Regions from separate parts of the Weissella sp. ESL1156 genome, predicted to be linked through region 1. Evidence: riboswitches for the same ligand, from Rfam matches in the RefSeq annotation. Region 1 holds a riboswitch; the other holds the start of a gene.
The links. A riboswitch is a leader RNA that binds a small molecule or an ion and turns the genes downstream of it on or off. The one in region 1 is predicted to bind lysine.
Positions count from the first base shown of each region.

Region 2: it holds a riboswitch for lysine, as region 1 does, so the genes downstream of both, ACSKY2_RS04050 (amino acid permease) here and alr (alanine racemase) in region 1, are expected to answer to the same signal.

Region 1 is NZ_CP196372.1:77,307-94,404, forward strand. It holds gene ACSKY2_RS00465 (DUF3114 domain-containing protein) at 1-99, shown strand, start outside; gene ACSKY2_RS00470 (aspartate kinase) at 342-1,697, opposite strand; lysine riboswitch at 1,805-1,979, shown strand; gene alr (alanine racemase) at 2,075-3,190, shown strand; gene lysA (diaminopimelate decarboxylase) at 3,200-4,498, shown strand; gene dapD (2,3,4,5-tetrahydropyridine-2,6-dicarboxylate N-acetyltransferase) at 4,501-5,211, shown strand; gene ACSKY2_RS00490 (N-acetyldiaminopimelate deacetylase) at 5,225-6,376, shown strand; gene dapA (4-hydroxy-tetrahydrodipicolinate synthase) at 6,391-7,266, shown strand; gene dapB (4-hydroxy-tetrahydrodipicolinate reductase) at 7,271-8,011, shown strand; gene ACSKY2_RS00505 (aminotransferase class I/II-fold pyridoxal phosphate-dependent enzyme) at 8,048-9,229, shown strand; gene ACSKY2_RS00510 (aspartate-semialdehyde dehydrogenase) at 9,396-10,463, shown strand; gene ACSKY2_RS00515 (M15 family metallopeptidase) at 10,528-11,265, opposite strand; gene ACSKY2_RS00520 (aminotransferase class I/II-fold pyridoxal phosphate-dependent enzyme) at 11,494-12,693, shown strand; gene ACSKY2_RS00525 (ECF transporter S component) at 12,874-13,491, shown strand; gene ACSKY2_RS00530 (VIT1/CCC1 transporter family protein) at 13,723-14,403, shown strand; gene ACSKY2_RS00535 (VIT1/CCC1 transporter family protein) at 14,408-15,085, shown strand; gene aroE (shikimate dehydrogenase) at 15,306-16,118, shown strand; gene aroF (3-deoxy-7-phosphoheptulonate synthase) at 16,121-17,098, shown strand, end outside.
Region 2 is NZ_CP196372.1:806,319-823,416, forward strand. It holds gene murD (UDP-N-acetylmuramoyl-L-alanine--D-glutamate ligase) at 1-570, opposite strand, end outside; gene mraY (phospho-N-acetylmuramoyl-pentapeptide-transferase) at 627-1,622, opposite strand; gene ACSKY2_RS04010 (penicillin-binding protein) at 1,649-3,838, opposite strand; gene ftsL (cell division protein FtsL) at 3,840-4,214, opposite strand; gene rsmH (16S rRNA (cytosine(1402)-N(4))-methyltransferase RsmH) at 4,234-5,178, opposite strand; gene mraZ (division/cell wall cluster transcriptional repressor MraZ) at 5,216-5,650, opposite strand; gene ACSKY2_RS04030 (hypothetical protein) at 5,999-6,379, opposite strand; gene ACSKY2_RS04035 (RsmE family RNA methyltransferase) at 6,403-7,146, opposite strand; gene prmA (50S ribosomal protein L11 methyltransferase) at 7,146-8,099, opposite strand; gene pyk (pyruvate kinase) at 8,246-9,667, opposite strand; gene ACSKY2_RS04050 (amino acid permease) at 9,924-11,399, opposite strand; lysine riboswitch at 11,495-11,672, opposite strand; gene ACSKY2_RS04055 (phosphatase PAP2 family protein) at 11,811-12,491, shown strand; gene ACSKY2_RS04060 (formate--tetrahydrofolate ligase) at 12,615-14,276, opposite strand; gene ACSKY2_RS04065 (amino acid ABC transporter substrate-binding protein) at 14,470-15,303, opposite strand; gene ACSKY2_RS04070 (amino acid ABC transporter ATP-binding protein) at 15,300-15,950, opposite strand; gene ACSKY2_RS04075 (amino acid ABC transporter permease) at 15,962-16,606, opposite strand; gene mreD (rod shape-determining protein MreD) at 16,928-17,098, opposite strand, start outside.

The DNA of each region.
Region 1 (17,098 bases):
GCTGGTGGTCAAATCCATCAATCGTTAGATGTCATGCCAGCTAATCGGTATGCTGGTTTGGAATCTGATCTACGTAATTTTGCGAAAAATCAATTTTAACAGCCTGATATAGATAATAAATAAAAGAGAGTGTGACAAAAGACGTTTTGAAGCCGATTGTAACAATGATTAGGTGATTTTGGTTTGCAGTATAACGAAGAACCGGAAGCGCCTAATTGTTGTTACAGTAAGGCTTCAGTCTTTTGGAACACGTTTAAAGGCGCTAATCTACCAATCAAAATTGATAGATTAGCGCCTTTTTCAGCTGATCATAACGACTTATGTCTTAGCCCCTTTTAAATTTAGAAAACAGCCTGATAAATGACACGGACAGCATCATCCATCTGATCGACAGGAACGCCAATCATCGTTGAAATTTGTGAAGCACCTTGGTTGATCATCGGTAGGTTGATACCTGCTTGAGCTAATGCTGTGGTAATTTTACTAAAAGTACCAATATGTTTTGGCATGCCTTCACCAACAATCATAATAATGGCGTAGTCATCTAACCATTCGAGTTCATCTGGGGCAATCGTTGCGTATAAATCATGGCTAATATGGGCTTTAATATCAGGCGTAAGTTGTGATTTATCAAAGATAATAGTCATATCATCAATTCCAGATGGCATATGTTCATAACTAACGTGATAAGTGGCCAAAATTTGTAATATTTTCAAAGTGAAACCGACTTCACGATTTAACAAATAACGGTGTAAATAAAGTGCCGCAAAACGATTATCGTTTGCAATTCCTGTCACTGGATTCTTTGGATCAATGGCGTGATTTGGGACAATCATGGTTCCTGGTGCTTGTGGGTCGTTTGTATTTTTAACATTAATTGGTATATTTGCTTCAATGACCGGAATGATGGCCTCATCATGGAAAACAGCAAAGCCAGCATATGATAGTTCACGCATTTCACGATAAGTCATTTTTTTAATCGATTGAGGATTTGGTACAACCTTAGGATTAACAGCATAGATAGCTGATACATCAGTAAAATTTTCGTACAAATCAGCCTGAAAGCCACGTGCTAAGATCGCACCAGTAATATCGGAACCACCTCGACTAAAAGTTGCGGCATAACCATCATTGGTATAGGCAATAAATCCAGGAACAATCATTAAACGTGAATCATCAAAATCATAATTTTTAATAGCTTCATAACTAGCCTCATTTAAGCGTGCTGATCGTGGTGAACCAGTTACTGTTAGACCTAATGCAGCAGGAGAAACAAAATCAGCAGCTAAGCCTTTTTCTTGAAAAATAAAAGCAATCAATTGCGCGTTCAATAATTCACCATGCCCCATAAAAGCGGCATATAAGTGATCAAATGATGGATAGTGAACGCGATTTAAATGAATAAGTTGTTGTTTGATATGAGGGATAATCTTAGTTTCTTCTAACGAAAAGTATTGGACAATTTCTTGGTAGCGCGCCAGAATAGTTGTTAAAATTTCTGATGTATCGGTACCAGCAATGGTTTGATCAGCATATGTTTTAAGTAAATCAGTCACTTTAATATCACCATCAAAACGTTTACCTGGTGCTGATACGACAATAACTTGACGTTCAGCGTCAGCTTGAATAATATTTAAAACTTTTTGCACCTGAGCACCCGTTGCTAAGGAAGATCCACCAAATTTTACAACTTTCATTTTTTGCCTCCAAATAAATTTCTAATTGGCACTAATTAAAAGTGAAAAAAAGATTAATGTCAAGTATTGACATGAACATTAAATTAATATATTCTAATGTTACGTTAATGATTAATAGAGGTCGCAACCAACAAGAGTCGCTTAATGGAGTCTGCACAGACAAAGAAATTAAGTTAAAGGGGCGGTTGCCGAAATGAAACAGTTTGTGCATCTGTTATTGTTGGGCTAATGGTAAATAACTATTAGACTGTCGCTAAATTTCAGCGGGGAGCTATTGTCACAGTCTTTAGGAATAGAAACCAATCCGATTGACAGTGCAATAGTGCTGTTAGTCGGATTTTTTTTGTAAAAAAGATGGCATTATAAAGGGGCTAAACATGGTAGTAGCAGTAACAAGACCAACAAGAATCAAAATATCACAAGCAGCAGTGACGCATAATGTTGCCATCACACGAGAGGCAAGTGGGGCGAAGTTTATGTTTTTAGCTGTGAAAGCTAACGCATATGGATTTGGATTGCAAACGATGGCGCAAGCAGCACTGAAAGCGGGTGTTGATGGCTTAGCAGTGGCTGTCCTAGATGAAGCCTTAGCACTACGTCAAGCTGGTATTACTGTGCCAATCCTTATTTTAGGCATTACGCTACCACAATATGCCAAGTTAATGGCTGATAATGACCTAATTGCAACGGTCAGTGATATCAGTTGGTTACAAGCTGCGCAACAGAATTTAGACAAACAACAGGCATCATTGAAGGTTAATTTAGGCGTTGATACTGGCATGGGTCGAATCGGATTTCGAAGTCGACAAGCATTAGCAACAGCGATTGACTTTTTAACTGAACGATCAGATTATTTTGTTTATCAAAGTATCATGACTCATTTTTCAGAAGCTGATTCACTTGCAACTGATTATTTTAAAACGCAGTTACGCCATTGGCATACTTTAACTGATGATTTACCAATGCCTCCGATGGTTCACTTAGCAAATTCAGGGGCTGCCATGTATCATGCAGATGAATTACCAACTGACTATATTCGGGCAGGAACGGTGGTTTATGGTATCGAACCATCACGAGGGGAAGTTAGACCAGATAATTATTTACAACCTGTTCTAACATTGGAAACGACATTAATTTTTGTCAAACAAATGCCAGCAAATGTTGGTATTAGTTACGGACACAAATATTATACGCATGCAGATGAGTGGGTCGGCACGTTACCCATTGGTTATGCCGATGGATTACCACGTTCCTTAGAAGGTTTTGAAGTTTTAGTGAACGGGAAGAAAGCGCCAATTATTGGCAGCCTTGCAATGGATCAAATGATGATTTCTTTACCAGAAGAATTACCCGTTGGCACGGTAGTCACCATCATTGGTAAACAAGGGCAATATGAAAATACGATAGAGGACTTTGCACAGCATGTTGGCTTAGCACCATGGGTCGTCACGACTGGTTTGCAAGAGAGACTAATGCGTGTGCTTGTAGATTAAGGGGAAAATATGACAGTACCATATGAAGTAAACGAAGCTGGCGAATTAACAATTGGTGGTGTTTCTGCAACTGATTTAGCCAAACAATATCAAACACCACTTTATGTGTATGATGTGAATCATATTCGGCAACAAATGCGAGCATTTAAAACCGTTTTCATTAAACGAAAATTAGATTATGTCGTCTCTTATGCATCAAAGGCATTTGCAACGATTGCGATGTATGAAGTTGCCGCTCAAGAAGGCATCCATTTGGATGTTGTTTCTGGTGGTGAGATTCAAACAGCTTTAGCAGCAAATTATCCAATGGCTAATGTTTCTTTTAATGGTAATAATAAATCAATTGAAGAATTAACGATGGCTATTGACAATGGTTTGGGGACCATTATTCTTGATAATTTTTATGAATTAAGTATTTTACACGAGTTATTGAAGGAAAGAAAGCAACAACAAAATGTGTTATTGAGAATTACGCCAGGTGTTGAAGCTCATACACATGACTATATTTCAACAGGTCAAACAGACAGTAAGTTTGGTTTTGATGTTGCTAGTGGTCAAGCGCAACAAGCATTGCAGCAGGCTTTAGCTGATCCATATCTCAATGTTTTGGGTGTATCAGCTCATATTGGCTCACAGATTTTTGATGTCACTGGTTTCCAAATGGCTGCAGCCAAATTAGTTGATTTAGTCCATGAATGGGGCTTTGAACCACAAGTGATCAATACTGGTGGGGGCTTTGGTATTCGCTATACTGAAGAAGATAAACCTTTGCCAGCAACTGAATTTGTCGATGCCATTATTGATACAATTAGTGAAAAGACGATGGCATATGGTATGACAATGCCAGCAATTTGGATTGAACCCGGACGTGCGATTGTTGGACCAGCCGGGTATAATCTGTATACAATTGGTGCAAAAAAAGATGTTCCAGGCATTCGCACATATCTATCTGTTGATGGTGGTATGGGTGATAATATTCGACCAGCACTATATGAAGCAAAGTATGAAGCGGTTTTAGCAAGACAACCACAAGCACCGACTGAACAAGTTGTTCGTGTTGCTGGTAAGTATTGTGAGTCAGGTGACGTATTAGTTTGGCAACAGGCTTTACCACAGACAAAACCTGGGGATGTTTTGGCAGTATTGGCTACGGGTGCCTATGGTTATTCTATGGCTTCAAATTATAATCGTAACCCAAGACCTGCCGTTGTCTTTGTTGAGAATGGCCAATCACAATTAGTCGTTGCCCGTGAAACGTATGAAGACATGCTACATTTAGATAAGCATTATATAATAGTAGGAGAATAACAATGAACAACTTAGATGCACAAGAAATTATTAATTATATTGCAACTGCACCAAAGAAGACACCTGCACGTGTGACATTGGCTGGTGATTTATCAGCAATTGCTTGGCCAGAAACGGTTCAAACATTTATTGAAACGAAAACAGGAACAGTGATTGGTGACTATCAAGACATTCAACCGGTCATTGCAACAGCCGGTGATAAGATTACTGACTATCATGTTGAATTATTAGCTCGTAATAGTGGCGTACCATTACTTGATTATGAAAATGTGTCTGCTCGTATTGAACCAGGGGCAATTATTCGTGATCAGGTTAGCATTGGGGATAATGCAGTTATTATGATGGGAGCCGTGATTAATATTGGTGCTGAAATTGGTGCAGGAACAATGATTGATATGGGGGCTGTTTTGGGTGGTCGCGCCATTGTTGGTCAACATAGCCACGTTGGTGCGGGCGCCGTATTAGCTGGTGTTGTTGAACCAGCATCTGCAACACCGGTAACTATTGGTGATGATGTATTAATTGGGGCTAATGCGGTCGTTATTGAGGGGGTTCAAGTCGGTGATCATGCAGTGATTGCAGCAGGTGCAATTGTGACAAAAGATGTTCCCGCCAATACAGTTGTTGCGGGGGTACCTGCCAAAGTGATTAAGACGATTGATGCGAAAACACAAGCTAAAACAGCTTTAGTCGATGCGCTTCGTTCCTTATAAGAAAGGATTTTAAATGACGTTAGCTAATTTAAATCTAATTGATATTCGCCGTCATTTGCATGCCCATCCTGAGTTGTCGATGCATGAATTTCAGACACAAGCTTATTTGAAAGATATCGTGGCATCATGGCAATCGTCTTGGTTAACAATGCGTGAAGTTCCAGCTGTACCAACAGCTTTATTGGTGCATGTTGCCGGTACCCAACCACAACGCACCATAGGTTACCGTGCGGATATTGATGCGTTACCTATGACAGAAGCAACAGGTTTATCATTCGCATCTGAGAATAAGGGCGTGATGCATGCTTGTGGTCATGATATTCATATGACCGTTGCATTAGGGGTATTAGCCTACTTTGCTGAACATCAACCTGTTGATAATATGGTGTTTTTGTTTCAACCAGCGGAAGAAGAACAAGCGGGTGGCAAACAACTGTATGAATTAGGAACATTTGTTGACGAATGGCGACCAGATGAATTTTACGCATTGCATGATCAGCCCGCAATGCCAGCGGGTCAAATTGCGACTCGTCAAGGGACATTGTTTGCTGGGACAACTGAGATTCATATGACAATTCAGGGTCAAGGTGGCCATGCCGCATTTCCCCAAAAGGTGCAAGATGTCATTGTGGCAGCTGCCGCTTTAATTATGCAGTTGCAAACAATTGTTTCCAGAAATGTTGATCCAGTGCACGGTGGTGTGATTACAATTGGGATGATTCAAGCAGGAACAATTGGCAATGTCATTCCAAATGAAGCTCATTTAGCTGGTACCATTCGGGCATTTGAACAAGCTGATCTCGAATTGATGCAACAACGCGTTCGTGAGATTGTTCAAGGATTAGAAACGATGTATAGCGTGCATGTTGATTTACAATTAATTCAAGGTGGTTATTGGCCAGTTAATAACAATGAGCAATTGACGGCAAACTTTATTGATTTTATGTCACAATCGGATGATATCGACTTTACCATTATTGAACCAGCAATGACCGGTGAGGATTTTGGTTATTTAATTAATAAAATTCCTGGTACCATGTTTTGGTTAGGTGTGGGTGACCCGACGCACAGCTTACATGATACTCACTTAAATCCCGATGAGAAAGCAATTGGGGTAGGCGTACAGGCAATCGTTAAGTTTTTAACTTGGCGTATGACACAATAGAAAGTGTGAATAAAATGTATGAAGATATTTCTTTGATAACGGCGATTATTACGCCATTTACGGATGATAATACGATTGACTATCAAGCATTAGATTCATTAACGGAACGTTTGATTGCAGAAGGTTCCCAAGGATTTGTGGTTGGTGGAACGACTGGTGAATCACCAACGCTAAGTCATGATGAAAAGATAGCCTTGTATGCTTATTTTGCAGCTAAGGTAGGTGATCGTGGTCCGGTCATTGCTAATGTTGGTGATAATAACACGGCACATTCAGTGGCACTAGCAAAAGAAGTTAGTCAAATTTCTGGTGTTGATGCGATTTTGGCAGTGACGCCATATTATAGCAAGCCTAATCAGAAGGGGATGATTGCTCATTTTAAAGCGATTGCTGATGCTTCAGCTGTCCCTATGATGATTTATAATATTCCTGGCCGAACGGTTGTTGGTTTAACGAATGAGAGTGTCTTGCAATTAGCACAGCATCCAAATATTAATGCTGTTAAGCAGGTGACAACCATTGATGATTTAGCTTATTTAGTGGCTCATGCACCAGCTGGGTTCAAGGTATATACAGGTGAAGATTCGCAAACATTAGCTGCTAAAGCAGTTGGAGCAGCTGGTACCATTTCAGTAGCGGCCCATCTGTATAGTAAGGAAATGACTGATTTGTTTGCTGCATTAGAAGCAGGGGATATTCAAACGGCTGGTGAAAAGCAACGTTGGTTGACGCCACGTATGTTAGCACTATTTTCTTATCCATCACCCGGTCCTGTAAAGGCGGTTCTTGCCCATCAAGGTGAAGTTAAGAACGTGACACGTTTGCCAATTCTACCGTTAGATGAAGTGGAAACAGCAGATGTATTGGCAAAGTTAGAACAGAAAGGGTAGATGTATGACGACCATATTTTTAGCTGGTGGTTTTGGAAAAATGGGGTTGGCAATTCAAGCATTAATCAAAAAAGAAGCCGATTTTGAATTAGTGGGTATCCTGTCAAGGTCAGCTCATCAAAGTGATTTACCAGTATTTACATCATTAGATGATATTGATGTGTCAGCAGATGTTTGGCTAGACGTCACGCAACCTGAAGCCGCTTTTGCGAATAGTCAATATGCATTAACACATGGTTACCAATTAGTCGTTGGTACCAGTGGTTTACAAAGTGAACAAATTGCCATACTAACGACACTAAGTGAACAACAGCAGCAAGCGGCGTTGATTGTCCCTAATTTTTCACTATCCGGGGTATTATTGATGCAATTTGCTGCCCAAGCTGCCAAATATTTACCGGATGCTGAAATTTTAGAGATTCATAATCCAAAGAAAATTGATGCACCATCAGGTACAGCTCGTGCAACAGCAGAAGCAATTGCCAAAGCACGGCAACAAGCACCAGTGACAACAAATGATACTGATGCTGCGCGTGGTGATCGGATTAATGACGTATCAGTGCATGCCATGCGTTTACCTGGTTATGTTGCTGAAGAAGAAGTGGTCTTTGGCGCACCAGGTGAAACATTACGGTTGAAACAGACGTCATTTACTCGGGAGTCCTTTATGGGTGGTGTTGCATTGGCAATTCGTCAAATCAACACGATACAAGGATTGCAAATTGGTTTAGATAACGTATTATAGAAATTTAAAATAGGCGAAATGCCAAGGAGAAGTAGGATGGTTGAAGTAAGTGAAGCATTAATTGGTCAATGTAATAAGACTTTAGCAGCTATGGTACCATCACCAATCCGTGTGGTTGATGATAAGTTTTCAAAGATCGACGGTATTTTAAAATTAACATTAGGAGAGCCTGATTTTTCAGCACCTGAGCATGTCAAACAAGCGATTGTTAAGGATGTCCTAGCAGACGATTCACATTATTCACCATCACAAGGCGTCTTGGCATTACGTGAAGCAATTTCTGATTATCTATCAGAGCGTTTTGATACACCGAAATATGATCCAGCGACTGAAATCAGTGTGACAATTGGTGCAGCAGAGGCGATTAACGCAACTTTCCAAGCATTGTTTAATCCTGGTGATGAAATTATTATTCCAACACCAACATTTCCGTTGTATGCCTCAGTGGCACAAACACTACATCTTGAGGTTGTTGGGCTAAATACCGCACCAGATTTTATTGTGACACCCGAAAAGTTAACAGCAACACTAGCACAACATCCCAATGCAAAAGGAATTTTGTTGAATTATCCATCTAATCCGACCGGTGTGACTTATACAGCAGAGCAATTACATGAACTGGTGCAGATACTAAAAGCACATCAATTATTGGTTATTTCTGATGAAATATATGCAGAATTAGTCTATGATGCCAAGCATATTTCAATGGCTCATTTGTTACCATCTCAAACAATATTGATTAGTGGTTTATCAAAATCGCATGCGATGACTGGTTATCGCATTGGTTATGTGGTTGGCCCAGCTGCTTTAATGAAACAAGTTGGTAAGGCACATCAGTCTATGGTTGCAACAGCACCTGGACCAATGATGGCAGGGGCAACGGAAGCACTACGTCATGGGCGTGAAGATCCCGTTTCGATGCGTCGGGTTTATGAAGAGCGACGTAACCTCGTGCTTGATGGTTTGAATGCTGCCGGTTTCACAGCAGCTCGACCTGGTGGCGCTTTCTATATTTTTGCGAAAATTCCAGAATTTTTGAATACAGATGACACAGAATTTGTGTACGATTTGGCAAACACTGTGAAATTAGGTGTTGCGCCTGGTTCAATTTTTGGTGCAGGTGGCGAAGGTTATATTCGGTTATCATATGCCGCTTCAACTGAAGATTTAACATCAGCAATGACCCGTTTGAAGCACTATGTTGATTTAAAAAAATAAATTAGTTAGCAAGATATGCGTTGGTTAGTCGCAGATTTTTAACACACATTTTAGAGCCTGAAATCTATCCAGATCAATGGTTGGGTTTCGGGTTCTCTTCGGTTAAGATAGCTAATTTTAGTATGAAATAGTTAATTGATCAATGGATCATATAGGGGGAAGAATCATGGCAAATGAAGGATATCATGTGGCAATTTTAGGTGCAACGGGTGCTGTTGGCACACGTATTTTAGCACAGTTAGCACAGTCGACGATTCCGGTAAAATCATTGAAATTATTAGCATCTGCTCGTTCAGCTGGTCAGACACGACAATTCAAGGGTGAGTCAATTGTTGTTGAAGAAGCAACACCAGCATCATTTGATGGTGTTGATTTGGTATTAGCATCTGCTGGTGGGACGCTTGCAGGTAGTTTGTTACCTGAAGCAGTAAAACGAGGCGCTGTTGCTGTTGATAATTCATCGCGTTGGCGTATGGATCCCAAAGTTCCTCTCGTCGTACCTGAAGTTAATCCAGATGCATTAGCGCAGCACCATGGCATTATTGCTAACCCTAATTGTTCAACAATTCAAATGGTTGTCGCATTGGAACCATTACGTCAGGCATATGGGTTAAAGCAAGTCATCGTATCAACGTATCAAGCGGCATCGGGTGCGGGACAACGAGCTTGGGATGAATTATTACATCAAGCACAACAGCATTTAGCAGGTGAGCCAGAGACAGCGGCTATTTTGCCAACTAAGGGCGATAAAAAACATTATCCGCTGGCCTTTAACCTCTTACCACAAATTGATTTGTTCCAAGATGATGGTTACACATTTGAAGAACAAAAAATGATGCAGGAAACCAAAAAAATTTTATTTGGTGATCCAAAGTCAAATGAGGTAAAAGTGACAGCAACAGCCGTGCGCGTACCTGTACCGATTGGTCATGGTGAGTCAGTTTATGTGTCAGTTAAAGATGACACAGCAACACGCGAAGATGTCCAAAAAATTTTAGCGAGTGCACCAGGCGTTGTCTTGGAAGATGATCCAGCCGAACAGGTTTATCCACAACCAATTAATGCAGTTGATAAACGTGAAACATTTGTTGGGCGTGTCCGTGCAGATGCTGAAAATCCAGGTAGTTTTAACCTATGGGTTGTTTCTGATAACTTGTTAAAAGGAGCTGCTTGGAATACAGTGCAAATTGCGGAAGAGTTAGTAAAAAGAGATTTGATCCATAGTCAAGTCTAATAAAAAGTACGCTGACGATATCAAATAAAAATTGATATTGTCAACGTACTTTTTTATAGCCGTTTTAATAAGATTCAACCCATGGAAATACAGGTTTTGTGGCGCCATAAAGGGCATAGCCGTGATCAGTTAATTTCGCCCAATTTTGATTACCATAATCAAAATGCCACCATTCTTCACTATAGTTTGTAAAACCAGCTTGGGTCATAATATGGTAAAGTAGCCGGCGATTATGGCGAGCAGTATCATAGTTTTCAGACGTTTCAACTGTCTCATAATAAGTTGTTTTGGCACGAGCACTGATATCATCAAAGGGACTGCCCATTTCTAAGAGGTGTCCATTTTCATCAACGATTGATAGATCTACAGAACCGCCAGTATTATGAGGAGAAGGTTTTGTTGGATCAGTTGATGGGAGAGCAACAATTCTCAAAGCAGCAGTTTGGACCTCTGTTTCAGAATAATTGGGATGGTCGCGTTTGACAAAGCGTTTCATTTGATCAAAAAGTGCTTGTTGTGTGGGAATACTACGCCATGTATCAAAAATGACAAATTTATAACCATATGGTAATTTACGAGCAGCTTCAATCAATTTATCTTGCACGCCAATCCGTGAATAAAGTTCAGGATAAGTTCCTGGTAAATTTTGAATAAAATATTGTGGGCTAATGACCATTTTTTCTGGCAAATAATTTAATGAAATCAAAGGCTCATCATTCTCACGAATAGGGACTTCTCGAATGGGAAACCAGTCCCAGTCATCAACTGGTGTTTCAATTGGCGTGTCAGTAAAATCTAACATCTTATGCCTCCTTTTCAACCATAAAAGGTTATGTTAATTGATGTGTCTATCTTAAGGCTATTTTATCATGAATCAGCCAAAATATAATTGTTTTATGGTTGTTAAAAATAGCACAAAGAGGTTAAAATAGAATTATTCTTTTACAGGCTTAAAAAATATCCTGAAAATCGGAATTTATATTATAATGGTAAGCAATTAGAAAATAAAAAGAAAAGTGAGTAAATTAAAATGACAGAAAAATCATTTGTACAGCCACTGAATCCGACAGTTACGAGTCTCGCACCCGATGGTTTGATTGGATTTCAAAAAAAAGTTCGCGATATTCCTGATTTATTGCGGTTAACATTTGGTGAACCAGGTTTCAATGTTGATCAAGCGATTAAAAACGCTGTCATTACTTCAATTGAAAACAATAATTCGCATTATACGGATGCGCAAGGTGAGCGTAGTTTACGCCAGGCTGTTGCTAATTATTATGGTTCACGCTATGATTTGCCATTTGATGATGAAGATAATGTGATTGTCACAGTTGGTGTCTCAGAAGCCATTAATGTGATTCTAATGACATTGCTAAATACCAATGAAGGCTTGATTATTCCTGAACCAGCCTATGCACCTTATGCTGCTTCGCTAGACTTGGCACACGGACGTATGATTAAAATTAATACGCGTCCAACAAATTTCAAGTTAACGCCAGCATTAGTTGCAGAAGCAGTTGAACAAGCCACAGTGCCTGTTAAAGCAATCTTGTTTAATTATCCATCAAATCCAACAGGGGTAACTTATACACGTGAGGAACTGGAGGCATTAGCAGATGTCTTCAAACAATATCATTTGTGGGTTATTTCCGATGAAATTTATGCCCAGTTAACTTATGATCAAGAACATGTGTCATTAGTTAGCTTACTACCTGAACAGGCTATCTTAATGACTGGTCTATCAAAGTCACATGCAATGACTGGCTACCGTATTGGCTTTATTATCGCAAGTCATGCTTTTATTAATGAAGCGCAAAAAGTGCACGAAGCTTTAACATTCTCATTACCAAAGTTCATTCAAGACGGTGCGACTGTTGCATTAACAACAGCTGCGGATGTTGCCAATGATATGCGTGATATCTATAAAAAACGTCGGGATTGGCTAGTACCAAAGTTAGAAGAATTAGGCTTTGATGTTGTTAAAGCAGAAGGAGCATTCTATATATTTGCGAAGATTCCTGAAGATATGGGACATGATGGTGATGCATTTGCTTTAGATTTGGCTGAGAATGGTCATGTTGCTGTTATTCCAGGATCTGCTTTTTCTGAATATACGCCAGAATATGTTCGTATTTCTTATGCTGCTTCAGATGAGGACTTGCAAGAAGCTGTGCAACGAATGCAATCGTATTTTGCTAAAAAACGTGAACAAACAAAAACAAAAGCATAATATGAATTTGTTTCAAGGGGGAGCGGTCAATGACCGTGGCAACCCCTTTTTTAATGGATTTTATGCTATCATAATAGACGACGCTAATGGCAGTGTCTAATAATGATAAATATTTGCTGGTAGTGAACCAAAAAATGTTTTATGATTGACAAGAAATAACGTAAATTTGGGAGGGACGCGATGCAAACGCGTGTGAACAAAAGTCGACATTTAGTTTTGACAGCGCTATTTATAGCGATTATTTTACTACAATCAATCGTTCCTTGGCTGGGAACTTTACCACTAGGAGCTTTTGCAATTGGTGCTGCCGTAACGATTATTACTTATACCGTTGCGATAGGGGCTATGGTTCTTGGACCAAAAACTGGTGCATTATTAGGGTTTGTTTGGGGTGCTTATTCACTTTGGCATGCTTGGTCAAGTGTCCCAAGCATTGGTGCACTAATTTTTCGTAATCCGATAACAGCATTGATTCCTAGAATAATGGTTGGTTTTCTGATTGGGTACCTTTATCAAAAATACGTCCAATCAAAAGAAATAAAAAAGCAAGGACCATGGCTTGCTGTATTAGGTGGTCTATCGGCAGTCATTAACACAGCACTTGTATTAACGATTACTTGGATTAGTTTTAGTGTGATGAATACGTCATTTACAGGCATTCCACATACGAATCTTGCGCAATGGTTGATTGTATCAATTGCTGGATTTAATGGTATTTTTGAAATTATTGCAGGCGCAATTTTAGTACCACTCATTGGCTTACCGATACTCACATATTTTAAAAAACAAATTGCTTAGTACAGGCATATGACAAAAGATATTTTGCCAATTTTATCACAGTATCATAAATTTTATGTTGTCATGACTGACAACGATTGTTTAGACAAGGTGTGAGGCTGATTACCCTTGTCTTTTTTGTATCATCTTTTTAAGCATTTTATTTATTGAATGAAAATTTTTAATTTAAACGAAGAACTTTTTGTTTTCTTAAAGCGTATAATGGACGTTAGAGAATTGAAGGAGGATTATATGACAACGAGTCAAGATTTAGCACAAAGAAATAATGTTATTCGAGCTGCTGTCATGGGTGCTAATGATGGTATTTTATCTGTATCAGGAATTGTTATTGGCGTTGCCGGGGCAACAACAAATTCGTTTGCCATCTTTATTGCAGGATTTGCTGGGGCATTAGCCGGAACGGTCTCAATGGCGATGGGAGAATATGTTTCTGTCCATTCAGAAAACGATGCGCAAATGAAAGCGACAGCACAACAGAAAGAAGCATTAGCAACCCATTATGAACAAGAATTTGATTTCGTCAAACAACAATATATTGCACAAGGGATATCAGTTGACTTAGCACAAACAGCGACGTCAGAACTGATGTCACAAGATCCACTGGGCACAACAATCCGTGAACGATATGGATTTACGCAACATCATGAAATTTCTGCCTTAGCGGCAGCAGTGGCGTCAATGATTTCATTTCCATTGGGTTCCTTGTTACCAATGTTAGCCATTACGTTATTACCAATTCATTTGCGGATTCCAGCAACTGCGATTGCTGTGCTAATTGCTTTGGCCATGACTGGTTTCACGGCAGCTCATTTGTCAGGGGCCAATGAACACAAAGCAACACTTCGTAATGTGGTAGCAGGTGTTTTTACGATGATTGTCACATACCTCATTGGATCATTAATAGGAGCATAATAACATGGCAAAACAACAAATAACAATGTCTGAAAAATTGAACACCATCCGTGCAGGCGTATTGGGTTCTAATGATGGCATTCTAACAGTTGTTGGAGTGCTATTTTCTGTTGGTGCTGCAACAACGAACCAATTTACAATTTTGTTAGCTGGGTTAGCTGATTTGTTAGCATGTGCGCTATCGATGGCATCTGGCGAATATGCATCTGTTAGTTCACAGGCGGATGCAGAAAAAGTGGTAGTAACGACCGAAAAGAACCGTATCAAGATCAATCCAAACGATGTGCAACAAGACATCTATCAGTTCTATCACTCACAAGGGTTAAGTGAATTGACTGCTAATAAAATTGCCAATGAATTGATGGCGAAAGCGCCATTATCAACTATTTTAAAAGTAAAATATGATGTGTCATTAGGACATTATGTCAGTCCTTGGTCAGCAGCATTTTCGTCATTATTTTGTGCTTCACTAGGTGGTTTTTTCCCATTAATCGCCATGTATTTAACGCCAATTCATTGGCAATTTTTGGCAACGATTGGTGCGACAGTGGTTGCAGTTGCTCTAACGGGATTTCTCAGTGCAAAATTAGGAAATGGTTTTCCAAAGCGAGCAATTATTAGAAATATTATTATTGGTTTAGTGACAATCACCATTCACTATGGTATTGGAAAGCTCTTCTGATTTTAGTACACTAAGTAAAAGAAAAGTATTTCGTCATTAATTGACAAATGAGTGGCATAAAAGAGGTTTAAATCTTTTGTATAGGCTTAAGGTCAACGATCCACCATTAAGAACGGGTAGATTGTTGGCCTTCTATCATTAGAAAAGATGCGTGTCAGTTAATTGTCATTGTTATGGATGAGTACCGTTGTTAAAAATAAAAGAATACCGGGGAAAATTAATGACAGATCATTATGGATTGATTGGTTATCCAGTACAACATTCTAAATCGCCAATCATGCAAAATGAAGCATTTCGATTAGCCGGGATAGATGCGGATTACCAATTATTTACAATTGCACCTGAACAATTAGCGAGTCGATTTGACGAGTTAATAGAACAAGGCATCAAAGGTCTCAATGTTACTATGCCATTTAAACAAGCCATCATGCCTTATATGGATGAGCTATCAGAGTTATCAAAACGACTTGGCGTAGTAAATACAATTACAGTGAAAAATAACACGCTTATTGGTGATGTCACTGACGGTGAAGGATTTTGGTCAACGATAAAAAATAATCCAAAACAGGTCGTTATTTTGGGTACAGGGGGTGCTGCTCAGGCTATTATGGCTAGTGCGCCTAAAACAAGTACTTTACATGTATTTAATCGCCAGTCGAATACATTTGCAGAAAAAAAGCGGCATTTAGCAAGCTTTGTTGAAGAACCATTACATGATATTCGTTTCGTTAATTCGTTTTTGCCGCAGGCTGATTTAATTATTAATGCAACAAATGTGGGTATGCAAAATAATGAGTCATTATTGTCACCAGAACAATTTGCGTTGACACCAAAACAAGCGCAGGTCGTTGATATTATATATAAACCAATTGATACGCCGTTTGTTGCAGCAGCAAAACAGGTATATCGTCAGGCTAATGATGGGTTAGCGATGCTAGTAGGTCAAGGTGCACGCAGTTTTGAGAAATGGACAGGGATCTATCCAGATCAACAAGCGATGTTGGCAGCAATTTTAGGAGAAGGAAGAGATTGAGAATGATTGTTATCATGAAAGATGTATCTGCAGCAAAGGCGGTACTATTACAAGCAAAAACAAAACATATACCACATGTCTATGCTTTTGAGAATCGTGTTGGGTTTGCTAATTTAGCAACACTTGATGAAGTGCCATTCATTGAACGTCAACAAGTAACAAAGGTTATTGAGAATCATCCAGCAGCACTACAGGTGAGTCGTTTATTTCATCCGGCCGATACGGTGATTGAAACGGCACACTCACGAATTGGTGGGGCACAATTTAATCTCATTGCTGGTCCAGATGCTATTGAGTCGGCTGAACATGTATTAAAAATGGGACAAGCCGCCAAAGCAGCCGGTGCAACGATTTTACGTGGTGGTTCATTTAAACCCAGAACAAGCCCTTATAGTTTTCAAGGATTAGGTGAACAAGGATTGCAATGGCATCGTGATGCTGCGGATGCATTAGGGATGGACATGATGACTGAAATTATGAGTCCCAATGACATTGATCTTGTTGGTCAATATACAGACATCTTTCAAGTTGGGACGCGTAATATGCAAAATTTTGCTTTATTAAAAGCATTGGGACAACAAGATAAACCAGTGCTGTTAAAACGTGGTATGAGTGCAACCGTTGATGAATTTCTAAGTGCGGCGGAGTATATTGCTGCTGCGGGTAATCGTCAAATTATTCTAATGGAGCGAGGTATTCGCAGTTTCGATCAAAAATATTTACGAAATACGATGGATGTTAGCGTTATTCCTGTTTTGCAAAAATTTACGCATTTGCCAGTTTTGGCCGATTCATCACATGCTGCGGGTGTTTCTGAATATGTATTACCAATTGGCTTAGCAGCGGTGGCTGCTGGTGCGCAAGGTTTAATGATTGAAATTCATGATCAGCCAGCAAAAGCGTTGGTTGATGGTAAACAGGCATTAACACCAGCACAAATGGTCACTTTATTTGATAAGGCAACGGCTATTCATCATTTG
Region 2 (17,098 bases), 730 kb from region 1:
AAAATTTAGATGCGACGCAAAAATATTCGTTAATACAGCAATGTGTGGCTTTGGCTCAGGCATTCCCGTTAATTGGAATGATGACAATTCGGTTACTAAAGTATCCTGTTTTGTCATTTTAGGGGCAACTTCACTAACTGGCACACCAATATTCCCTGCAACAAGCACATGACCAGATGCCTTCTTTTTTGTCCGTAAGATAGCGGCAATCATTTCCGTCGTCGTTGTCTTACCGTTAGAACCAGTGATTGCAATCCATTGATCCTGAATGTATTTTTGTGCAAGCGCAACTTCAACAACAATGGGTAGTCCCTTTTTCTTTGCAGCAACTAATATTGGAATTGTGTAAGGAATCCCCGGGTTTTTAACGATCAAATCAATTCCTTGTAATAAACTTGCCGATTGATCTGTCGTAAATTGCACACCCTTGTCTTTTAAGGTCATCACTTTCGTATCATTTTCATCTAATTTAGGATCTGACACAATAACATCAGTTCCTTCACTTTGCAGAAGATTAGCTGCCGCTGCACCTGAACGAGCAAATCCAATTATTAATACATGTTTATTCATTAATTTAGCGCCCCTTTTTTTAGATATGTATATGGGGACTAACCCCATGTATTTGATTAGTGAATCCAAACAATCAAATATAAAATTGCCATGAACAGTCCAATTCCCCAAAAAAAGAAATTAACTTGCCATTCATTCCATGGCTTATTGATATTACCTGTTAAGCCACCTTTTTCAAAACTGTGATGAATTGGTGTCATCAAAAAAATTCTTTTTTTAAAAAAGTGATAGCTTGTCACTTGGATAATGACGCTCAATGTCTCGATCATGAAAACAAATCCAATAATCAGCAAAGACCATTCCTGATGTAATACCAATGAATTCATGGCTAAGCCTGCACCTAGCGCCAATGACCCTGTGTCACCCATAAAAATCGTCGCTGGATAGTGATTAAAGAACAAAAACCCTAGTAGTGCACCAATCATAAGCGCATCTAACAGTACCATCGTCATATCACCTTGAATCATTGCTATAATCAAATAGGCAACATAAGCAATAATTGCTGTGCCTGATGCTAGACCATCTAAGCCATCCGTCAGATTCGTTGCATTTGACCACCCAACTAACCAAAAAATAGTAAATAATGTATAGGCAATCACACTATGCCATACACCAAGATGGAAAGGTAGGCTCAAGAAAAAATCAAACTTTCCCAAAGCTAACACGACAACGCCTAAAATTGCTGCTGCAATTTCAGAAAAAAGCTTTGGTAAAAATCGTAATCCTTCATCTCGATGATTAAATACTTTAATGCTATCATCAAATGCACCAACGATGGCAAAAACAACAATAGCAATAACGGTTGCCCAACCTGTTGAGCCAACATGTCTTGTCATAAATGATAATATAATAAAACCAATGACAACAACTGGTATAAAACCTGCCCCACCCATGGTTGGTGTCCCTGCCTTGGCAGCATGATCAGGCTCATGTTCACCTGTGCGCATAACCAATTGTGCAACCTTTATTTTTTTAAACCAATCTCGTAAACGAGGTACTACCAATACAGTAGCAATCAGACCAAATAATAGTCCTAGTAAAAAAGTCGACATCTAACTACTCCTCTCACTCACCTAAATTAATTCGATGTATTTGGCTCTTTAAATGTAATCGTTATTTCATGATAACCATCAGATAACTTTGTATGCGCCTTGACTGATTGTGCAACAGCAAAACCGTTACCTTTAATATTTACTTTAATATCCGCTAACTCAGACCAAGCTAATACATCACTCTTTGCCCAACCACTCATATTTGGCACAGCGATGTTCTCTCCTGTATTTAAGAAAATTCGTTGACCAACTAATGACTTCTGACCTCCAGTTAGGGATTGTGCCTTAATTGTCTGACCATTTCCCATAATAACAGGCGTTAAGCGATTTGACTTCATTTCTTGTTTCGCATCTTGTGTCAAGCCACCGACAACCGTTGGTACTTTAACTTCCTGATTAGCACTAATGACGACTTTATTATCACTCGCTGACATATCCAAAGCTTGTTTCATGACCGTTTTAAATACGTCTGACATGTCTGCTGTAATATTATCAGTATTTTGCTGCGGTTGTTTCGTAACAATATACATTAAATATCGTGGATTATTTGATGGGGCCATGCCCATCCAAGAATGAATTTCATTTGTATTATCACCAGGCGTTGAATACCCTGTTGATGTTGCCATCTGAGCTGTACCAGATTTACCAGTTGTTTTCACATCTGGAATAGCATATTTTTGACCTAATCCATATTTTGAATAAATAACATCTTCCAATTGTTTACGAGTCGCCTTTGCGGTTGCCTTACTAATTGGTTGCGCAACAACTTTCGTTTTAGGTTGCGAGATCACTTTTTTCGTATTTGGATCGACAATTTTTTCAATAATTTGCGGTTTTAATTCCTTACCATTGTTAGCAATCGCAGAGTATGCTTGCATCATTTGTAACGGTGTCACTGAAATAGCTTGTCCAAAAGCGGTGTTGGCTTGCTCTATTGGATATTGGAATTGAATACTCCCTTTTGCCTCACCATTGAAGCCAGAATGAGTTGATTTTAAGAATTTAAACTTTTCTAAATAACTATGCCAAGTTTGCGCGCCCATCTTCTGTTCAGTTAATGCCATCGCGACGTTTGAAGATTCAGCAATACCTCGCGCATAAGTGATTGTTCCCCAACCTTCACCATTATTCCAATCAGTAACTTTCTTATCACCTATTTTCAACGTACCAGATTGATAAGTATCATTAGCGTGCCAATTATTAGAATCAATAGCTGCCGCTAACGTAATCCCTTTTAAGACAGAACCAGGTTCAAATGCACTACCATATAATTGATTGGTCCATAAATCACCAATACCTTCACCTGTAGTCGCATTATAAGTTGGACGTTGGGTTGTCGCCACTATTTTACCTGTTTTCGTATCCATCACAACAGCAATTGCTGCTTTAGGTTTCATATCATCAAATAATTTTTGCATACTTTTTTCAAGTATTGTCTGTAATTTCATGTTAATTGTCGTGTAGACATCATAACCATTCTGCACGGCTAAATTTTTTTTGGATACCGAACGGTCTGTTGTATCAGAAGAAGTTGTTTTAACACCATTGCGCCCTGTTAACTGTTTGTTCCAAGCTTGCTCTAAACCTGTTATTCCAACAATAGACTGTGATCCGCTACTTGTTTCCTTTTTCGTCAGTCCAATTAAATCTGACGCAAAAGTACCATTGGGATAGAGACGTGACTCGCTCGTTGTAAAAGTTAATCCAGGAATTGCTAAGGCTTTTAATTGTTTATACTTTTTAATTGTTAAATTAGTCCCTGCTTCACCAAATTGTACTTGTTGTAAATCATTTTTACGACCATTTTTAATTGAATCTTCATAGGTTTTTGGTTGTCCACCAATGACTTTTGCAATGGCTTTCGCAACAGTTGCATCTTGGCTCTTTTTAACATACATCGGCCTTCCTTTTGCCGATTTTTGACTTTTGTCTAATACGGCTGCCAATGTATAAGTCGTTGAAGATTCAGCTAGCGGATTACCAACCGAATCAAATATTTCACCACGTTTTGCCGGAATTTCATTTTGACTACGATAGATTAGCTGGGCTGCCTTGTCTAACTTATGACCTCTCACATCTTTTGTGATAGCGACATAAGAAAAACGGACCCCCAACACAACCAGTACTAGCATCATCAATATAAGCAAAATTCTACCTGTATTGCGACTATTTTTATCCGATTGGTCACGTTTTGGCATCCGTTGTTTTTTTACCATGCTACTTTACGTTCCTTATGTTTTGATTTTTTAGTGTTAATCCTTTTTTCTCGGCAACTTTATTCAATCGATCTGGGCTAGACAAGTTGCTGACTTCTTGCTTTAGGTCATTATTTTTATCACGTACTTTTTCTAATTGTGCTGAGGTTGCGGATAATTGTGTGTTCGCTGCCGCACTTTTATTAGCCATATAGATAACCAAAAAAGACATCACAACAACCGTGATGATAGCTGCACCCACCATCATAAAATCCATTGTGTCCCATTTTGGCTTAACCATTCTCATTTTGACCATCTTCGTTTTACTGGTCATTTTTGGTTGATCAATTTGTTCCGTCACGACATTGCTATTGTTGTACTTGGGCAATCCATCCATAATGCAGCCTCCTTAATTTTTATTTGATACGTTCAATAACGCGTAACTTTGCGGAATGAGCTCGACGATTAGTTTCTAATTCCTCAGCAGATGGCAAAATAGGTTTGCGTACGACTAATTTAAAATCTGGTTGCATTTCTTCCGGAATAACTGGCAATCCAGCTGGTAAGTCGGGTATTGACACTTTTTCTTTAAACATTGTTTTGACTAAACGATCCTCTAACGAATGAAAAGTAATGACAGCAATGCGACCATGAACATTTAACATATCCAATGCCTGAGCTAATGATTCCTCAACTGCACCTAACTCATCATTAACAGCAATTCGAATGGCTTGAAAGGTACGCTTTGCTGGGTGACCACCTTTTCGTCTAGCAGCTGCCGGGATAGCAGCTTTAATAATGTCTACTAATTCAAATGTTGTTTCAATTGGTTTGATTTCACGTTGCTGTTCAATTTTTCTTGCAATTTGTTTGGCAAACTTTTCTTCACCATACCGTGAAAAAATACGTAATAATTCGTGAAATGACCACTCATTAACGACTGTACGCGCATTCAATCGTTGTGATTGATCCATACGCATATCTAATGGTGCGTCGTAGTTATATGAAAAGCCACGCTGACCATCATCAAATTGTGGTGATGAAACGCCTAAATCATAGACAATACCATCAAATGATGACACACCCTCTGCAACCAAGGCCTCTTGTAAATTGCGAAAGTTGGTTTGAATAAAAGAAACCTTTCCTGCTGCTAATTCATTTGCAAGATGTTTCTGATTATAATTAATGGCTGTCACATCCTGATCAAAAGACCATAATTTACCAGTAATTAAATGACTAGCTAATAATTGAGAATGACCACCACCTCCAAGTGTTGCATCAACATATATCCCGTCAGGTTTAACATTTAATGCTGCAATCGCCTCATTCAATAAGACCGTCACATGTTTAAATTCTGTCATTAGCTTTCAAATTCCTTTCAAATTGACCCTAAAGCCTTTAAAAGCCTAGTTCTTCCAAACCATCGGCAATATCATCGAAGTTTTCGGCAGTTTCATCTTCATAAGCTTGCCACTTTTCAGTGCTCCATAACTCAAAGGTATTTTCTCCGAGACCGAACACTGTGACATTTTTTTCAATCTTTGCATATGTACGTAATGTTTGTGAAAGATTAATACGTCCCTGTTTATCAAATTCAACTTCAATCGCACCACCAAATACAAAACGCTTGAATTGACGAGCTTTTGCATTTGTTTCTGGTAACGCATTAATCTTTTTTGAAAAGTCTTCCCAACCACCAATTGTGTATGCACGCAATGAATGATCCATCCACCGTGTAATCACAAATGACTCACCCAATTGATTTCGGAATTTAGCCGGAATAATTAACCGATTTTTTGTATCCAATGAGTGTTGATAAGTGCCCATAAACATCAGCTAATTCCTCCTTACTAAATTTAAAGTAGCGATAAATATAATTCGCCAATTTATTCAACTATTCAATACATTTAATTTACCACAATATCCCACTTTCAACCACCTTTCCCCACCACTTCCCACCTGTTTTTTTCAACTTTTATTTTCATAACGCTTGACCTAACGGCTTGTAGGGACTTTTTTAACATAAAGTTTACAATTATGCGTATTTTAAAAAACAAAAATGTGCTCATATCTCACGGTGTTACGGTTTTACCCTATCAGTTTCTATCTTTGATTTATTGTCAAAAAAAAAAACGCGTCATCGAATTACTTCGATGACACGTTAACGACATATTATCACGATTAAATCTTACTAAATCCACCATCAACTGGAATTTGCTTATCAATGTCAATTTCCTCTTCTTGACCACTGGTAAAGGCAAATATTTCAATAATCAAATATAATGCAGCAAGGTAATACCCATAAAATGATGAATTAATTTGTAGCCAAACAGATATTAGGAAAATGATTGGCCACACAAACAACAGTACCCAAAATGCACCAGTATGGCGTAAAAAACGGCCAATAACAACACTAAACAACATGTTAATGATAAACAGCGACACGATAATTTTAAAATTTACTGTTAAAGCTGTTAAATTAATTAAATAGGGTACCAATATACCGAAGATTGGCATTAAAATCCAAAAACGCCAATCAAAAGTTTTACTGAACTTATTCATATCAAATCTCCTATGCTCAATGATTATTTATCTAATTCTACAACGTAACTAAGCACGCTTAGCGCATACATTGGTGCTGTTTCAGCTCTCAAAATACGTGGTCCTAACCCAACAGGGATAAATCCCTGTGCTTTTAATTGATCAATTTCTTGTGGGGCCAATCCACCTTCAGGCCCAAACAAAAAACATACTGCATCATTGGGGCATAATGTCTGTAATTGTTGCACTAATTGACTTGTTTCACCTTGTTTGGCACTTTCTTCCCATGCAACTAATTTTAAACTACGCTCGGGTAAAATAATACTATCTATGTCTGTCACATATGATACATCGGGTACTTGCAAACGGTGGGATTGTTCCGCAGCAGCTGTGGCTATTTTATTAAGACGGGCAATTTTCTTAATAGCCTTTTCACCCCAATGAACAACTGACCAGGCTGTTTCAACAACAATAATATGATGTACGCCTAATTCAGTCGCTTTTTGTACAACTGTCTCTGGCTTATCACCTTTAGATAAGCCAATGATAATTGTTGTATCAACTGGTAACTCAACCGTTATTGCTTGGCGAGAAATAGTCGTCATGAGCACGTGTTTGCCCTCAATTCGACTAACCTTCGCAATAATAATTTCTTGGTGATTTGGTAACACAAATTCCGCTTGTAAGCCTTCACGAGCTCGTAAGACAGTTAAAAAATGATGCACCACTGCTTCAGGCAGTTCAAACTCTGCTGTTTGTGGTGTCTTGGTTAAAAAATATCTTTGCATTAATTATCCTCATTTTTAAACTTAGCAATGATACCATACCAATCACCTAATTTCATTGATTGTTCAACAAAAAAACCATTGTTTTCCAAATCTGAAATCATTTTGTCACGTTTATCATAGTAAATCCCAGACAATAAAAGATGTCCTTTAGGTTGTAGTACATGCCCCACTTTTGGAATTAGTAATGCCAAAACTTCTGCTAACATATTTGCAATGACAATATCATATTTTTTTTCTGGCACTGCTTGAAGCAAATCACTAACAATGAGTGTAATATGGCCTACTTGTGGATTTAGGTCCAAATTTCCCTGAGCAGATTGGACGGCAACCTCATCAATATCTGTTCCCAGTACTTCTTGTGTCCCTAACAATTGTGCAGCGATGCTTAAAACACCTGACCCAGTCCCAATATCAAGCACTGTTTCACCACCACGAACAACCACTTCTAGTGCTTGCATCATTAATTGTGTTGTTGGATGAGTACCTGTGCCAAATGCCATCCCAGGATCTAAGACAATCACTTGCTCATCAGACTGCGCCAATGCATAATTTTCCCATTTCGGTACAATCGTCAAATGTCGTGTGACACGTACAGGATGATAATATTTCTCCCATTCAGTTGCCCAATCTGTATCAGCCACCGGTTGAACAGTCACAGTTCCAGGATGTGCGTCCAATCCAAATTCAGCAAGTTGCGCAACCGCTGTCGTTATTTTTTCAATTAATGATTGGCTATTTGATGTGTTTGCAAAATAGCCGCTAACCGCAGCACCACTCGCACGATGAATGATATCTTCCTTCTTAACCATAACTGTTTCATCTGACGGTTGATAATGATCTAATTCGGCAGCATCATCAATTTCAACACCTTCTGCACCACAGGTAACCAAAATATTACTAATTGCTTCAATCGATTCAGTCTGTGTCTCTACAATAATTTTTTGCCAACTCATGACTAGCCCTCATTTACTTTGTTCTAACTGAATTAAGAATACCACAAAATAGCGTCATCGCGCATTATCTAAATATGTAAAAAGCGCTTTGTGCTAGCATCTAGTCACAAGGCGCTTCAAAATTTTTAATGACTAAAAACAACGTCTTAGTCAATCGTCACAATTGTCATCAAGTTAGTTGTACCTGAAGTGGTTACAGGAATACCTGCTGTCACAATAATTGTATCACCTTTACTTGCAAGACCGGCCTTAACCGTTTCTGTCTTTGCCAAATCAATCATCGCATCAGTATTTTCAACTGGTTCAGAAACGATTGGTTGCACACCCCAGTAAATACTCAACATACGTTGAACATCTTCAGTAAATGTCAATGCCAAAATATCAGCATTTGGACGGTACTTTGAAATCATCTTTGCAGTGTATCCCGAAGTCGTCGCTGCAACAATGGCCTTAACGTTCAAATTACCAGCGGCTGTTGCGACTGCTGCCGCAACTGATTCAGTGACGTCAGTTGCATCAAAGTGATCATCATGACGGCCATTCATAACCAATGATGTTTCTGCCTTTTCATCAATACGTGCCATCGTTGCAACTGCTTCAACTGGATAGGCACCATTTGCTGATTCACCTGACAACATCGTAGCATCAGTACCATCAAACACAGCGTTAGCAACGTCAGATGCCTCGGCACGCGTTGGACGTGGATTTTCTTGCATTGAATCTAGCATATCAGTTGCCGTAATAACTGGCTTACCAGCAGCATTCAATTGACGAATCAAATTCTTTTGTACCAATGGCACATTCTCTGCTGGAATTTCAACACCCATATCACCACGAGCAATCATCAATCCATCAGAAACTTCCAAAATTTCATCAAAATTATCGATTCCTTCTTGTGATTCAATCTTTGGGAAAATCATGACTTCTTCATGATGTGCTTCAGTTAGTAATTCACGGATTTCAAGAACATCAGCAGCTTTACGAACAAATGAAGCAGCGATATATTGAATACCATTCTTTAATCCAAAACGAATATCATCAGCATCCTTTTCAGTAATACCAGGTAAGTTAATTGAAACACCTGGTGCATTAACACCTTTACGTGATCCCAAAATACCATGGTTTTGTACTTCAGTTACTAATTCGTGGTTTGCATCATCTTTTTCAGTGATAACCATGTCAAGCTTACCATCATCAAACAAAACATGTCCGCCAACATGAACATCATCAAATAGTCCAGGATATGTAACAGCAATCTTCTCTTTTGTTCCTTCAATAGAAGCATCCATTGATATACGGACAACATCACCAATATTAAATTCGATCTTACCCGGCTCTTGAACAGTTGTACGGATTTCTGCACCCTTCGTGTCCAACAAGAAACCAACCTTCTTGCCTGCAGCTTTTTCAGCCTCATGAACTGCATTCATTCGTCCTAAATGTTCCTCATGATCCCCATGTGAAAAATTAAAACGGACAACATTTGCGCCAGATTCGATTATCTTTGTAATCGTCTCCACATCAGAGCTGGCTGGTCCAAGCGTTGAAACAATCTTGGTTTTTTTCATGATTTAAAACTTCTCCTTAGTAAAAGATAATTGGTATTTCTATCTATCTGAAATTCATTGTACTATTTATCACTTTCTTTGTATACAAATTCAACTCGTCATTTGTTGCAGTGTTAGAACAATTTTTTTCTTGTCAAAATAAAAACCTATTTATATTAAGGAATAAAGCGCTACCATTAATTTAGCTATAAATCGTAAATAATTGCTATAAAAAAAGAATTAGAACAAAATGCTCTAATTCTAACAAACTTCTAAATTAATCTAATGGACGGGCATCAGTATCTAAATCAACTTCTGTTAATTTACGTACCTTGGTATGATTCTTAAGCTTATAACCAAAGTACAATACAATAAATAGCGGTACTGACATGTATGTTGTAATAATCCCGGGCCAATTCCAATTTGCAATGCCACCCTTAAATGCCGTCATATCTTGACCAACAACAACAATAATTGACAATACTAAAGCAATAATTGGTCCAACAGGGAACCACTTTGCTTTATAACGCAACTTATTGACATCACGACCTTGTGCAACAAAGGCACGTCGAAAACGGTAATGGGAGATGGCAATACCAATCCACGCTATAAAACCAGTTAAACCAGATGCAGCGACTAGATAATAGTAGATATCGCGACCGAAAATTGATGTTAAGAACGTTAATAGTCCAACAGCTACTGTGGCAATAACAGCTGGCACTGGAATACCTGTTCGAACATTAACACGCTTAAATATTTTTGGTGCCATACCATCCAAAGCCATAGAATAAAGCATACGAGTAGATGCATATAGACCTGAATTTGCTGATGAAACAACGGCCGTTAAAATAACGGCATTCATAATTGATGCTGCAGCGGCTAATCCTGCTGACTTAAACACCAGCGTAAATGGCGACACTGCAATATTCGATTCACTTGAACGTAGTAGGTTAGGGTCCTTATAGTAAATAACTGCCCCAATCACAAAAATGGCAAGAATATAGAATAACAAAATTCGCCAGAAAATTTGCTTTATTGCTGCTGGTACTGATTTTTCTGGAGTTGCTGACTCACCAGCAGTGATACCAACCATTTCTGTTCCTTGGAATGAAAAACCTGCAACCATGAAGACAGATAAGATACCACCAAAACCACCAACAAAGCCATGATGACCACCAGCCGAAAGATTACGAGCAACATCTGGTTGTTTAAACATAATCCCTAAGATCGTTAACAAACCAACGACTAAAAATGCCAAAACTGCGATAACTTTAATCATTGCCATCCAAAATTCTGTTTCTGCATAAGCCTTAGCTGATAACAAATTAATCACCGTAATTAGTACCAAAACTGCCGTTGACCAAATCCAACTTGGTACATTTGGCAACCAAAAGCCCATCACAACACCAACCGTAGCTGACTCTAAGGCAACTGTGATTGCCCAGTTAAACCAATAATTCCATCCCATCGCAAAACCAAATGCTGGATCAACAAAGCGATCTGCATAAACTGAAAACGATCCAGAAATTGGCATATATGTCGCCATTTCACCCAAACTGGTCATTAAGAAATAAACCATCACACCAATCACAGCATATGCCGTCAAGGCACCCATTGGTCCAGCCTGTGCAACTGTTGCACCTGAGGCAACGAACAAACCAGTTCCGATTGTTCCACCAAGTGCAATCATTGAAAGATGACGGGTTTTCATAGTCCTTTTCAGGTATCCCGTCTGTTGTTGACTATCAGCCATAATTCCTCCTAAACAAAGGCCTAACGCATTTAAAAAACGAAAAAATCCTAGTTTATACTTCTATCGTATAAACTAGGAACTGATTAGTTTTTAGTATTGTCGATAGCTCTCCGCAGCCGACTATTTTGCCGCGACAGTCTGCCCACTATTAATGTACACACCAACAATGAATACCACCATATTCATCATTTCGGCAACCGCCCCTTTTATTTAACCTTACTGTCCGTCGACTAAGCTAAACTACTCTTGTTGATTGCAACCTCTATATTATTAAATTTGTATTTTAAATATACATTAATTTATTTTGCTTTGTCAAGCTGTATTTTAAGCAAAGTAAAAACTATTTAAAGCTTTAAGTCGTTTACGTGTTATTTATTACACACATGTTAAACTTAGTTGAGGAAGTATTTCATGAAATTTAACTGGGTAAAGGAGTATGGGCATATGATTATCGCAAAATCCCACCGACGTTTCATAACGTTAATTATTAGCTTATTATTGTTTATTGTCATTTCAGTGCTAACTTTTGGACATCAAGGATTCTTAAATAAGTTCATGCAGATAAATCATGCCATTGCAAGAGGCATTATTCCTGAATGGCTTGAATACATAATTAAACCTGCTTATTTTTTTAGCCATGGCATACCTGTAGGCGTCATTATTTTTTTAATAGCCTTTCTTTTATGGGGGTTTAAATTTAAAATACCCGCTATGTGGATTTTACTGACTAGTTTAAGTGGTTGGCTAATCATTAACATCCTATCATTGTTTTTTAATTCAGCGACTAATGGTACAAAAATCGTTTACCCTGCCCACACAACTTTTTTTATGACGCTACTAATATCTTTTATATTAACAATAATTGTGCCTGAAATTGCTAGTAATACCTTACAGTTTGTCTGTCAAACAGGCTTATTGTTAATTTGGATTGCAACATTTATGATGACCCTACTGTCACCTCATTATAATCTTGCGGCAGCCATTGCAGGTTGGCTATTAGCACTGGCTTGGCTACAATTTTCTGAAAATGTTTATCGTATGTATGCTGTACCACTTTATCATCGGCGCGTTTTCCGCAATTCATGGTACTAACAAACTATATCATTAATGCATTAGTCCTGTTATATACAATCAGGGACGTGAATCTCACAATTGATCCACGTCCCTTTAAAATGTAACAAAACATTGCAGCCTGCTACATGCTATTTTTTATCCTTAATTAAGGCCGACAATTTCACCATTTTCGTCTATATCAATATCAAATGCTGCCGGATGTTTTGGCAATCCTGGCATTGTTAAAATAGAGCCAGTTAATGCCACTAAAAATCCAGCACCCAATTTCGGAATAAATTCTCGAATATGGATATCAAAATTCTTAGCTGCGCCGATTTGCTTAGCATCATCTGATAATGAATATTGTGTTTTAGCCATTATTATCGGTAGCTTATCCCAACCATATTTTTTAAATGTTGCTAATTGTTTCGTTGCTTTATTAGAAAGAATTGCCGTTTGACCACCATAAATTTCTGTCACGATATGATTTATTTTTACCATTGCATCATCAGTTGCATTATACAATGGTTTGAAACTTTTATCTTGTTCTGTTGCCTGAACCACCCCAGCAGCTAAATCTTGTGCCCCTGTCCCACCTTGAGACCAAACATCAGCAACATATGCTGGTACATCAAAACTAGCGACATAATCCTTAACCAATGCCAACTCTTCTGCTGTATCATCAGTAAATTGATTAATTGCAACAACAACAGGGACACCATAACGACCCATACTTTTTAAATGTTGTCCTAAGTTCGCTAATCCCGCTTTCAGTGCTGCTAAGTTAGGAACGGTCAATGATTTCTTATCTTCACCACCATGCATTTTTAATGCTCTAACAGTTGCCACAATAACAATTGTATCCGGTGTTTTCCCAAGTAAAGGGACCTTAAAGTCAAGAAATTTTTCACCACCTAAATCTGCACCAAATCCTGCCTCAGTCACAACATAATCGGCTAACTTTAAGGCAGATTTCGTTGCTAAGATTGAATTTGTTCCCTGAGCAATGTTCGCAAAGGGACCGCCATGGATAAAAGCCGGTGTATGTGCTAGCGTTTGTACCAGATTTGGCTTGATTGCATCTTTTAATAATGTTGTGATTGCTCCAGCAACGCCTAAATCAGCAACAGTTACAGGCTCTTTATCATAAGTATAGCCAATCACAATTTTCGCAATACGCTGTTTCATATCTTTTAAATCATGTGACAGAGTTAAAATAGCCATTAATTCCGAGGCCACCGTGATATCAAAGCCATCTTCTCTTGGTATCCCTGATGTTGCTCCCCCTAAACCGATGGTGATATGACGCAATGCACGATCGTTGACGTCTAAGGCACGTTTCCACAAAATACGACGTGGGTCTAAATGCAATGGATTTCCTTGATAGAGACTATTGTCGATCAATGCTGCCAATGTGTTATGCGCACTGGTTAACGCATGAAAATCACCAGTAAAATGCATATTAATATCGGCCATTGGAACAACCTGTGAATAGCCGCCTCCTGTGGCGCCACCTTTCATCCCCATAACCGGACCTAAAGATGGTTCACGTAATGCCACAATAGTGCGATGATGTTGTTGCATTAATGCATCTGCTAATCCAACGGTAACTGTTGATTTCCCTTCACCAGCTGGTGTGGGATTGATTGCTGTTACTAGGATCAATTTACCCAACTTGTTTTGCTGATGTGTTTGATTCAGGGTAACTTTTGCCTTGTCTCGTCCATAAGGTTCCCATTCATCTAACGATAGTCCTATTTGATCAGCAATTTTTTCAATTGGCCAAATATCTGCCGACTGTGCAATTTCAATATCTGTTTTCATCCCTAGCTCCCTCTATCCTGCCTACGCAACTATTTATACAACTTAGTCTAACTTTAAAAGTCAATAATCTCAATAAGTTTATTCAAGATTAAAAAAACATCGTATGAAATTGTTTAAAAAAAACCGAAGTGCCAACAATTTGGTAAAACTTCGATTTTATAAATTATTTAAATGAGGATGTACCTATATTTCATTATTTGTTATTAGTACCAAAATAGCGTTGTGAAATTTTATCAATTGTCCCATCTTTTTTCATTTCTGCCAGTGCTTGGTTAATTTTGTGCCGTAATGTCACATCGCCTTTACGCATACCAACACCGTAAGAATCAATACCAAATTTCGTCGGAATAACTTTAAATGCATCAGGATCTTTTTCATGAGCAATATAATAGCCTGCATAGTCAGCATCAATCAACACGGCATTCAGGCGACCAACTTGGAGATCGTTTAAGGCTTTATCAAAAGTATCATACTGTTGTGCATCAGCACCAACAATTTTATGTAAGGTATTATTTTTCTGATTATAAGTCAACAGACCTGACGAACCTGTTTGTGCACCCAAACGCTTACCTTTTAAGTCAGCGAGCTTGTTTATTTGTTGATTTTTCGTCGTGACAATAACTTGTTGATCATGATGATAGGGGTTTGAAAAGGCAACTTTTTTCTGACGATCTGGATTGATTGTATATCCGTTCCAAATCATATCAATATGTCCTGTTTTCAATTCCGTTTCTTTCATTGACCAATCAATCGTTTGAAATTTAGCTTTCAAGCCAATTTTTTTCAAACTCGCGCGAGCCAAATCAACATCAAAACCCACTAATTTACCAGACTTATTACGAAAACCCATTGGAACAAAGGTATCATCAACACCAATAACAACCGTTTTATCAGCTGTTACTTGACGCCAGGTATCTTGGCTATGAGTTGTTCGATACCAAAAAAAGCCACCAATTAAAAGTAAAATAAGAAGAACAAGCCCATTACCGATAATCTGTCGGCGCCAATTAATTTTTGATTTAATCATAAACTCCCCCCTCTAGCAACGTCTGTTCCAAAATCAAATGTTTGATCTGCTACGGCTTGTGCGAACGGCAAGTCGTGCGTCACAATTAACTGTGTGACCCCCTGTGTTTTTAACTGTTGAATCACTTTAATAACTCGTGCTGTTGATTCAGCATCTAATCCAGATGTTGGCTCATCATAAGCTAAAATACCTGGTTTCATTGCCAACGCTCTGGCAATCGCAACACGTTGTTTTTGACCACCCGATAGTTGAAATGGATACTGGTTCATTTGTTCCTCTAAACCAAGATTTTGTAATAACTCTTCTGCGGCTAATTCAGCATCTTGCTTAGACATTTTCTTAACTAATTGTGGTGCTAATGTCACATTTTGCTTGACCGTATACTGAGGAAATAAATTAAAATCTTGAAAAATAACACCGACTTGAGCGCCTTGACGGTTTCCAGAAATATCCAACAACTCATCATTTAAAACGAGTTCGCCACGATCTGCAGGTAATAAACCTGCTAAAATACGTAATAACGTTGTTTTCCCAATTCCAGATGGTCCAACGATCGTTAAGACTTCACCATCTTTGATTGTTAGATCCATTCCCTTAAAAATCACACGACTATCAAACGTTTTTGCCAAATTTTTAATTTCTAGCATATGTCTACCCCTTAACGATAAAAGTTCATTTTATTTTCCATACGACGTTGAATAATGGTTGCTAAAGCAATCAAAATTAAATAAACTAGACCAACTATTAGATAAGGTACTAATGTGACATCACGTGATGCTGCAATATTTCCAGCACGCATAAGATCCCCTAACCCAATAACATAAACCAACGATGAATCCTTTACCAAATTCACAACTTCATTACCAACTGATGGCATAACAATCTTAAATACTTGTGGTAAAACAATCTTACGCATGGTTTGAAACTTTGTTAATCCAAGGACTTGTGCGCCGTCATATTGGCCTTCAGGTATACTTTGAATACCACCACGAAAAATTTCAGCAAAATAAGCGGCATAATTTAAAATGAACGTCACGACAGCTGCTTCAAATCTTGGTAATGTCATAATGTTCGCAAGACTTAAACCGTAGTAAACAAACACAATTTGTAGTAACAATGGTGTCCCACGCATTATCCAGACATAGGCGTTCATTACCCATTTCAGTAAATAAATATCCGAACGTAATGCGAGTGAAACTAAAATTCCTAATGGCACCGAACCGACTAAAGTTAGTGCAAAAACACCAATCGTCATTTTTAAACCACTTAACAAACTGGGTAAAATCTGCAAAATATAGTCCATAAACACAATCTCCTTAAAAATAAAAAAGCCCTCAAGCAGCCAAATAGACTGCTTGAGGACGATGACTCGTGGTTCCACCTCAGTTTAATTAGCCATTACTGACTAATACTCTAATACCATTAAAAAATAATGGCACACATGGATAACGTCATGACACGAGACCGATTAGGATCCGATAATCTTGGGTGTGGTTCATCTAGCATCTTGGTTACTTTCCAGCTTCAGCGTAACTCTCTTAACAAAACAACTAAACTACTCTTCCAATCAAATCTTTAATTACTGTTTACCATAATATAAATTAAAAACAATCATAAGTCAATCTTATTTTGGCATATTTTTTTGTGACCGAGATGTTAATGTCAAACGCCCATTTAAATCTCTTTGAGTCACATCATAAGATGAAATATCCGGTTTTTTAGTCGCATTATATAAAAATGACATAATTCCGTATACTAAAATTAATAAAATTAGATTAATAATAATTGTTGGAAA